DNA from 2 places in the Gordonia alkaliphila genome. Region 2 is predicted to be linked to the other one. Evidence: predicted binding sites of a transcription regulator. Region 2 holds the regulator's gene; the other holds the start of a gene.
What was found. Region 2 encodes LexA, which represses DNA repair genes until DNA is damaged. Its sites were predicted from a motif close to CGAACANNTGTTCG; they were not measured.
Positions count from the first base shown of each region.

Region 1: a site for LexA is predicted at 2,342-2,355, ahead of ABD989_RS06175 (HNH endonuclease signature motif containing protein). Genes of this name have one in related genera too.

Region 1 covers NZ_BAABIE010000004.1:133,675-138,428, forward strand. Annotated here, with positions in the region: gene radA (DNA repair protein RadA) at 1-424, shown strand, start outside; gene ABD989_RS06175 (HNH endonuclease signature motif containing protein) at 453-2,264, opposite strand; gene ABD989_RS06180 (5-methylcytosine restriction system specificity protein McrC) at 2,428-3,675, opposite strand; gene ABD989_RS06185 (McrB family protein) at 3,732-4,754, opposite strand, start outside.
Region 2 covers NZ_BAABIE010000002.1:232,106-236,859, forward strand. Annotated here, with positions in the region: gene hrpA (ATP-dependent RNA helicase HrpA) at 1-1,092, shown strand, start outside; gene nrdR (transcriptional regulator NrdR) at 1,137-1,601, opposite strand; gene ABD989_RS02985 (LysM peptidoglycan-binding domain-containing protein) at 1,632-2,180, opposite strand; gene lexA (transcriptional repressor LexA) at 2,333-3,025, shown strand; gene ABD989_RS02995 (phosphoenolpyruvate--protein phosphotransferase) at 3,033-4,736, opposite strand.

The DNA.
Region 1 (4,754 bases), on a different contig from region 2:
GCCGCGGCGGGCGGCGTCCGGGCTCGACGCGGCGCGCATGTCGATGATGTTGGCCGTCGCCGCCAAGCACTCCAATATGGCGACCTACGACCAGGAGGTCTACGTCTCCACCGTGGGCGGCATGAAGGTGACCGAGCCGGCCGCCGATCTGGCGATCTTCCTGGCGCTCAAGTCGTCGTTCACCGACAAGCCGATCCCGCACGGGACCGTGGCGATCGGCGAGGTGGGCCTGACCGGCGAGATCCGCCGGGTGTCGTCCACCGCGCGACGCGTCGCCGAGGCCAAGCGCCTGGGCTTCACCCACGCGGTGATCCCGAGCGGGACCGACGAGGAGATGCCGAGCGGGATCCGGATCAGCAAGGTGTCAGACCTGAGCGAAGCCCACCGCGCCGCCACCCGCACCTACACCGACGCCCCCTTCTGATCCCGCCCCCTGAGCTTGTCGAAGGGTCCTAGAACGGCGGTTCGCTCTCCGGATCCAACACCAGCCGCATCGCCGCCCGACCGGCTTCACGCGCGTCGACCTGCTTCTTGGTGAGCTTCGCTTCCTCCGCCAGCCGACGATCCCGATTCGCGTTCCGCTCCGCCCGCCGCCGCGCATGCTTGGCTTCGGTCCGCGTCAGGCCGCCCGCTCGCTGCACACTGTCGTCCGCGACGCTGCCCGTCGTCGTCCCGATCGCCGACCCCTCAGCCAGCTGGTGCCGGCACCGCAGCTGCGCCAGCCGCGGCATCAGCCACTGGTTCGGCGCAAGAGCCTCGACGGTCTGGCCGCCCGGAGTGGTGACGGCCGAGTGATACCGGCCGTCGGCGTCGATCCAGAGCTCGTCGACGAAGCCTTCCAGATTGGTTTTCATCAGATGATGGAAGCGGCACTTGGGAAGTAGATTGCAAATGCAAGTAGGGCCGCCGCGGTCCGGGCAGATGTTGTCGAACTCGGCCACATGGTCCAGATCGCAGGCGAAAGCCGCCCGTTCACACCCCGGAATGGAGCACGTTCCCCACAGGAACCGGGCGAGGAGATCGACGAGCAGATTCGGCCGATACGGATCGCTCGGCAACGCCGTTCTCGCGATCAGGAACCGCGGCTTCAACGCCGATCCGGGCTCGGATTCGCTTGCGGCAGTGCCATTCTCACGATTTTCCGAATGAGGGTGTGCGTCATCGGCCCGGCACTCGTCCGGGCTGTCGGGGCGGGGTCCTTTTCGATGGACCGCCGCCTCGTCGAGGTCGTCGCCGATCTGCGCGGCGGCAGGATCGGGTTCGAGGAGATCGTCGAGGCGGTGTTCGTGAATCACCGCATTGTCGCGCTCGGCGATCTGCCGCACGTGATCACCCGAAATGGGCCCGTACCCGTCGAGATACCCGCACTCATCGCCACCCGCGAGGGTCGCGGCGTCGCACAGGACATGCACCACGATCCGCGCCGCCCGAGCATCGAGCTGCGGCTCAGCGATCTGCGCGGTGCAACCGTCGCTCTCGCACAGGCAGGTGAACGGCTTGCGCTGCAGCAAGGCGATCGCCGCGTCCGAACGGGCCTGGGCTTTGGTCCGCGGATCGTCGTCGCAACGGCCGGCAATCACGGCATCGAGCATCTGCCAGACCAGCCGCACGTCCTCGGCGGTGGCCGTGACCGACAGTTGGGCCATCCCCGCTTCCAGGGTCGACATGCTCGCACTGCGGCCGGACTTGGCGCCCTCTCGCTCGCGGCGTTCGGCATCCGGATCGTGGACAGCCACATAGCGTCGCGCGAGGGCGGTGGTCTTGGTCAACGACAGTGACGTCAGGCCGCCGCCCGCGCCGCGAATCTCGATGGCCAGGAGCCGGTCGATCTCGGCGATGATCTTCTCGTCGAAGACCAGCGCGGTGGCCATGGCGATCTTGTGGAAGCGGTCGTGGTCGATCAGGCCGGATCGCATGGTGTCGTACACCTTCGGCAGCCGATCGCGCGCGCAGAGAGCGTCACTCAGCAGGCGATGCGCGGCGTAGTTGGTGGTCCGCATGCTCAGCTGCAGTTCCAGCGCGGTCTGCACTTCCAGATCCAACAGGGAGTGCTGCGTCGCCACCGGGTTCGGACTCTGGGCGAGGAGCCGGTCGAACATCGACATCGCGTACTGGAACTGCAGCCATTCGAGTTGGCACCGCCGGAGCGAAGTCCCGCCGATCGCGGTGCCGAGCTCGGCGGTCGACAGCTTCTTGAGTTCCTCGCCGGCAGCGGGCAGGCCGAAGTCAGCGCCGATTCCCGCAGCCGCGGTCGCCTTCGCCATGCCCTCACCTCCCCAAGCGAGTCAGTGCACCTAGTCGATCAGGTGTACTACCTACACGTTACGCCGATCTACCTACTAGAACAAGCGTTCGGAGCCGAATATTTCAAAGTTTTTCAGAAAATTTTCCGATCCTCTGACCTGCACAAACACCCCGCCCATGGGCTCAGGGGGCGAGGTAAGTGGCGAGTTTGGCGACGCAGGCGTCTTTCGCGGTGGGCAGCCCCAAGAACGACAGTTCGCTCGAAGCAGCCAACCACGGACCGTTCCGCTCCGGGTCCGGCACCACCGGGTCCACCGACGGGTACGCCAGCATGCCGCGCGGGGCGTCGAACGTCGTCGCATAGGCGTGCAATTGGTACAGGTCCTCGCGGTCCACCCCGCGTCGGCCGCCGAGCCGCTTGTACTTGGCGTCGATCACCGCGGCCACCGGGTCTTCCCCCACCAGCACGTCGGGGTACAGCTTGCCGAGCGTGCGCGTCGGGTCCACCGACGACCGCGCGAGGTGACCGGACACGTGCTCGGTGGTGCCGTGCCGCACCGGCAGTTCGGTGGCGAGCCCGACGCAGTGCAGCACGAACATCTCCCACAGCTCGGCCACGTCGATCAGGACGCCGTGCGTGGAGTCGTCGGAGGCGTCGACGCGGAGGGGGTCGTCGTTCACGATGCGCCACGACAGTTCCGCCGCCCGCCGCCACTTAACGGTGATCGGGCTGTAGCGAGCGGTCCGGATCTCGTGCAGGGTGGGCGACGTCGGTCGCGCCCCGACGGCCTGCCGCAGCACCGCCATCTGGTCGTGCAGGCGGGCGCCGCGCCAGCGGTCGCCGGCGAGCCGTTGGTCGAAGTACCGGTCGGCCAGGATCACCGCGCGGGCCGGGGCGTTGTCGTAGCTGCGGACCACCCGCGTCGACACCACGTCCCGGTGCCCCGCCGCCCGTCGTCGGCCGGTCGCCGACACGTCGAGTCGCCCGCGCACCGCGAGTCCGTGGCTGGTGACCTTCACGCCCGTCCGCGGCAGCGCATGCTGGCCGGCGGTGAGGACGGACGCCCGCCACAGCGCGGCGAGCAACTGCGTCACCACCGTGCCCGTCTCGCTCGACGACGACGCCGCCCGCGGGAGCACCTGCACTTTGAGGATCGTGCTGATCCATTCGATCACCGTGTCGATACCCAGGCGCGGACGGATCTCCAGCGTCCGGCCGTCATGGCGGATCTCCCCGATGTACCGACCCGCGCGCCAGCCGTCGACGTCGCGGGTCAGAATCGGCTCGATCGTCGGCTCGTGGTCGCCCTGCAGCTGCGCGTTCAGCACGAAGCCCTCCGGGGAGAGTTCGGCGATCTCGGCCAGCCAGTCGTGCTCGTCGCCGACCGGACGACGCTCCCAGTACCGCTCGGAGGTGAGGTCGTCGATCACGAACCGGTCCGATGAAAGGTCCTGCGGCGCAACCTTTCCCGCGCGCTGAGCCATGGTCAGCCGGCCGGAGCTGCCAGCAGCAGTTCCCGGAGTTCAGCGAGCTCCTCGGACCGTCGATCAGAGCCGGCCAGATACTGCTCCAGCACCGGCTGAATCGACAAGGCCCACAACGACTTCAGCGGCGCCAACGGCTGCTTCTTCCCATCCCACAGGTACTTTCCGCCGCCGCGGCCGTGTCGTCGTCCGCGCCACTCGCGCCCCACGAAGTACGGCAGGTCGGCGAAGACCGCCGCGCCGAGTTCGTACTCCGGCCCCAGCTCGGCCATGCCACGGATCCGCGCGTTCAATCGGGTGACGCACGAGGCGACGTCGGCCAGTTGCGGCTCCGCGCGGTCCCACGCGACGGGCACCGACTGCTCACTCCACTGCGCGCGCCAGATCGGCCACAGGTCGCCCTCGTCGTACGGGGTGGCGAACCAGAAGAAGCGACGACGCAGCGCGAAGTCCAACGCCTCCACCGACTGGTCGATCTCGTTCATGGTGCCGATGATGTAGAGGTTCGACGGCATGCGGAACCGGATCGGCTCCCCGTCGGCGCCGTGCGCGAACAGCTCGACGTCGGTGTCGCGCTTGTCCCGCTCCATGGCGCTGAACGCCTCGCCGAACATCGCGCTCAGGTCGGTGCGGTTGATCTCGTCGAGGATCAGCACGTGCGGCAGCGCGCGCTCCGGATCGGTTTCCCGTTCCACACGCATGCGCTCCGCCAGCCGAGGCAGCGCGCCGAGTTGATAACTGGTGCCACCATCGGCGTCGAGTTGCAGGCCCACCATGAACTCGGCGTAGCCGTACGACGGGTGCATCTGCAGGCGCGTCACGTTCTCGGCGACGGCCCGATCGACGGCGCCCGGATCGGTGAAGTACTCGCCCACACCCCACTGCTGCAGCGCCGCAGTCCGAATCACGGATTCGGCCAGCTTCATCGCCTGGAAGGTCTTGCCGGTGCCGGGCGGTCCGTAGAAGACGATCTGCTTCTTGTACTCCAGCGCGAACGACGGGTCTTCGGCCTCGTCGTCGCCGGA
Region 2 (4,754 bases):
AGCAAGATCACACCGCGCTCCGAGCACCTGCTGCCCGCCCTCGCGCGAGAACTCGGCGAGATCGCTCGCATCAGCCTGTCCCCCAGCGACTTTCGCACCGACGACCTGCCGGCCCACCTGCGCATCCATTTCGCGGTCACCGACGCCGGCGGCGCGATCATCGGCCGCGCCGACCGCTTGGAACCGCTGCGCGCCGAGTTCGGCCGTGCACCCGCCCCCGCTGCGGCCGCACCGGTGTACCGAGACTGGAAGCCGGACGGCATCGGCACCCTCGCGGAGCGCCGCGACGACGTGGTGGCCGGCCAACCCGTCGTCACCTACCCCACCCTGGCGCCCGTCGGCGACGGCGTCCGAGTGAGTGAGGCGACGTCGGCGAGCGCTCGCGACGCGGGCATCGCCGCCGGCGTCGCCCACCTGTTGGCGCAGGCGATCACCCCGTTGAACAAGAAGGTCGCCAACGGTCTGCCACCGGCCGAGCGCCTCGCGCTGAGCCAGAATCCGTACGCCGACCCGCAGCAGCTGTTCGCCGACTGCACACGTCGCGCCATCGCCGACACCCTAGCCAAGGAACCGGACGTGGCGTCGCTTCGCACCCCGGAACAGTTCGCCGCGCTGCGCGAGCGTCTGTCACCGGTGATCCGCGCCGCCGCACCGGAGTACTTCATGCACGCCGCCCGCGCCCTGGCCGCGCTCGGCCCCACCGCCCGCGCCGTCGACGCGCACAGCGGCAGCGCCGCGGCCGACGACGTTGCCGAGCAGACCGCGCACCTGATCTTCGACGGCTTCGTCGGCGAGACTCCGCTGGCGCACCTGCTCCATCTACCGCGCTACCTGTCGGCGGCCCAGGCCCGACTGAACGCGCTCCCCGGCTCCGCCGCCCGCGACAACGCCGGCCTCGACACGGTGGACCGGGTCATCGCGCACTGGAACCGACGACTCGCGGCGCTTCCTGCGCACCGGCACGACGCCCTCAACGACCTGGTTCACTGGCAGTTGGAGGAACTGCGGGTCAGCTTGTTCGCGCAGCAGCTGGGGACCTCGGGACCGATCTCGGAGAAGCGGGTGATGAAGGCCATCGAGTCCTTCGAGTGAGGCGGGCCTTCGAGTGAGGCTGATCCGCACGCAGCGGCGGTGGGTCAGCCGACCGGTTCGCGGCGCGAATCCTTGCGCAGATCGTCGATCTCGCGCTGAAAGTCGTCGGCGGATTCGAAGGACCGATAAACCGACGCGAACCGCAGGTAGGCCACCTCGTCGAGGTCCCGCAGCGGCCCGAGGATCGCCAGGCCGACCTCGTGGCTGGGGATCTCGGCCGATCCCGAGGCGCGGACGGTGTTCTCCACCGCGGCCGCCAGCTGCGCCAGCGAATCCTCGGTGACCGATCGGCCCTGGCACGCCCGGCGCACACCCTTCATCACCTTTTCCCGGTTGAAGGGCTCGGTGACGCCGTTGCGCTTGACCACCGCCAGCACCGCCGACTCGACGGTGGTGAACCGGCGACTGCATTCCGAGCACGACCGGCGGCGTCGAATCGACGCTCCGTCGTCGGAGGCGCGCGAATCAACCACTCGGGTGTCGTCGTTCTTGCAGAACGGGCATCGCATGCCCCCAGCGTACTCGGCGCCATCGCGGCCTCAGCGGTAGGCGGGCACCACGAGCGCCTGACCGGGGCGCAGTCCGCTGGCGTCGAGACCGTTCAGGTCGCGCACCGTGGCGATCACCGACGCCGCGGAGCGATCCGGAGCGATCCGCTCGGCCAACGACGACAGCGACTCACCGCTGCGCACGTGGACCACCTCGGTCTGGGCCGGCACGCCGCTGACGGCCTTCTCGTAGTCCTCACCGACCATGCCGAGCACGACGACCACGGCGGCCAGCGCGGCACCGAGGAGCACGCCGGCCGCCCAGCGACGACGCACCGCCGTCGAACGATCCACGGTGTTCGAACGGGCACGGGCCGCCCGAGCGGCGCTCGTGGTCGGCGACGCAGTGCGCTCGGCGCGCCGCGCCGGACGCGTTCGAACGCTCGGTGCCGGGCACACCGGGGTGGCGGCGGCGACCGCGCGCGGACGTCGGCCGGTGGCCCGGCAGGTGGTCTGAATCAGGGGAACGTCGCAGGTCATCGTGGTGGACTGCGGCAGCGTCGAGGCGGACGCGGGGCGGCGGGTCAGCAGCTCGGTCATCGTGGAACTCCCATCGTTCGTACGTTCGATGAACTCTTGTTCGATAGTTAACACCACGCCTCGGACATCCGCTACGACACGTCGAACAATTGTTTGATTTCTGTGACCTACTCGACTAAATTGGAGGGCGACCCCGATCGAAAGGAAGTTCGATGAACGACGGACCGCACACGTCGAACGTGGACCCGCTGTTGTCGACGGCCACCCTGGAGGCCTCACTGACGCAGCGTCAGCGCGAAGTTCTCGAGTACATCCGCTCCTCGGTGCGCGAACGCGGCTATCCGCCGAGCATTCGCGAGATCGGTGAGGCCGTCGGCCTCGCCTCCACCTCGTCGGTGGCGCACCAGCTGCGCACGCTCGAGCGCCGCGGGCTGCTCAAGCGCGATCCGCACCGTCCGCGCGCGGTGAATGTCCGCGACGAGCAGCGCACCCCGCCCCCGGCCGCCGATCAGGCGGATCCGAACGTCCCCGCACCGGCCTACGTCCCGGTGCTCGGCCGGATCGCGGCCGGCGGCCCGATCCTCGCCGAGGAAGCGGTCGAGGACGTCTTCCCGCTGCCCAAGGAACTGGTCGGCGAGGGCTCCCTGTTCCTGCTGCGCGTAGTCGGCGAGTCGATGATCGACGCGGCGATCTGCGACGGCGACTGGGTGGTGGTGCGTCAGCAGAACGTGGCCGACAACGGCGACATCGTCGCCGCCATGATCGACGGCGAGGCCACCGTGAAGACGTTCAAGCGGATCGACGGACACGTGTGGCTGCTGCCGCACAACGAGCACTTCGAGCCCATCCCGGGCGACGACGCCGCGATCCTCGGCAAGGTCGTCACCGTGATGCGGCGCCTCTGACGCCGGTTCAGCCCAATACCGCCCGGGCCGCAGCCCGGCCGTCGACGGGACTGTCGGCGGCCACTGCGGCCTGAGCGGCGGCGGCGCACTGGTCCAGCGTCACGGTCGCGAGCTTGCGACCCACCGGCGCGGCGGCGGCGGGCGCGCACGACAGCGAGCTGACGCCCAGCCCCACCAGAACGCAGGCCAACAGCGGGTCGGCGGCCGCCTCGCCGCAGACCCCCACCGGCTTGTCGGCTGCTCGGCCTGCCGCCCCGACCCGTTCCACCAGCGCCAGGACGGCCGGCTGCCACGGGTCGGTCAGCGCCGCCAATTCGGCGGACATCCGGTCGGCGGCCATCGTGTACTGCGTCAGATCGTTGGTGCCGATGGACACGAAGTCCACTTCGGCCAGGATCTTCTCGGCCTGCACCGCCGCCGACGGCACCTCGATCATCACCCCCGGAGTCAACCCGCGCTCGCGCACCTGCGCCGCGAACTCGCGGGCCTCCGCCACCGTCGCGACCATCGGGGCCATCACCCACGGCACCGCGCCGGCGCCGTCCGCGGCCGCCGCGATCGCATCGAGTTGGTGCTCACGGATCTCCGGGTGCGTCGCCACGATGCGGTTGCCGCGCACCCCCATAGCCGGATTGTCCTCGTGGGGATGGTTCACGAAACGCAGCGGCTTGTCCGATCCGGCGTCGAGGGTGCGGATCACCACCTTGTCGCCGTCGAAGGCGTCGATGACTTCGCGGTAGAGGCTCTGCTGCTGCGCCACCGAGGGCTCGTCGGGGCGCTCCAGGAAGGCCAGCTCGGTACGGAACAGTCCGACCCCGGCCAGAATGCCGAGATCGGCGGCGCTGCGCGCGGAGACACCGTCGGCCACGTTCCCCAGAATCGCCACGGCGTGCCCGTCGGCCGTGCGGCCGGGTCCGCGCCACTGCGCCACTTCGGCCGCCAACTGCTGTGCCGCCTCGACCGCCGCGGCGATCTGCTCCGCATCCGGGTCGACGCCCACCACGCCCCGTTCGCCGTCGACGAAGACCATGGCTCCCGTATCGACCCGATTCAGGTCGGCGACGGCCACGACGCACGGAATGCCGAGTTGCCGGGCGATGATCGCCGTGTGGCTCGACGGCCCGCCCAAGCGGGTGGCCAGGGCCACCACCAGCTTCGGATCCAGGCCGGCGGTGTCGGCCGGGGCCAGATCGTCGGCCAGCAGGACCGACGGCTGCTCGGGCAGTGGGATGCCCGGCTCCGGTAGGCCGAGAACCTCGGCGACCACCCGGTTGCGGATGTCGGCGAGGTCGGTGACGCGTTCGGCCATCAGCCCGCCGAGTTTGGCGAACATGTCGGAGATCGTGTCGATCGCCCGCACGGTGGCCGCGGCGGCCGGCGTGCCCTTCTCGATCAGTCCGGTGGCGGTGGCGATCCACGCGCGGTCCTTGGCCAGGGCGGCGGTCGCCGCCAGCACTTCCGCCGTACTGCCGGTGTTGGCCCGGGCCCGCGCGGTGAAGCGCTCCGCCACCGTCTCGGCTGCGGCGACGAAGCGTGCGGCCTCGGCCGCGCGCTCGGTTTCGGGAATCTCCGCGGCCGCGTCGACGTCGTACTCCGGCACGCCGGACACTCGGATCACCGGCCCGTAGGCGAGTCCGGATACGACCGGCGTGCCGACCACCGCGGCGACGGCCCCATAGTTCTGTGCGGTACTGCTCTCCACCTGTGCCATGTGATCGAGATTACAGTG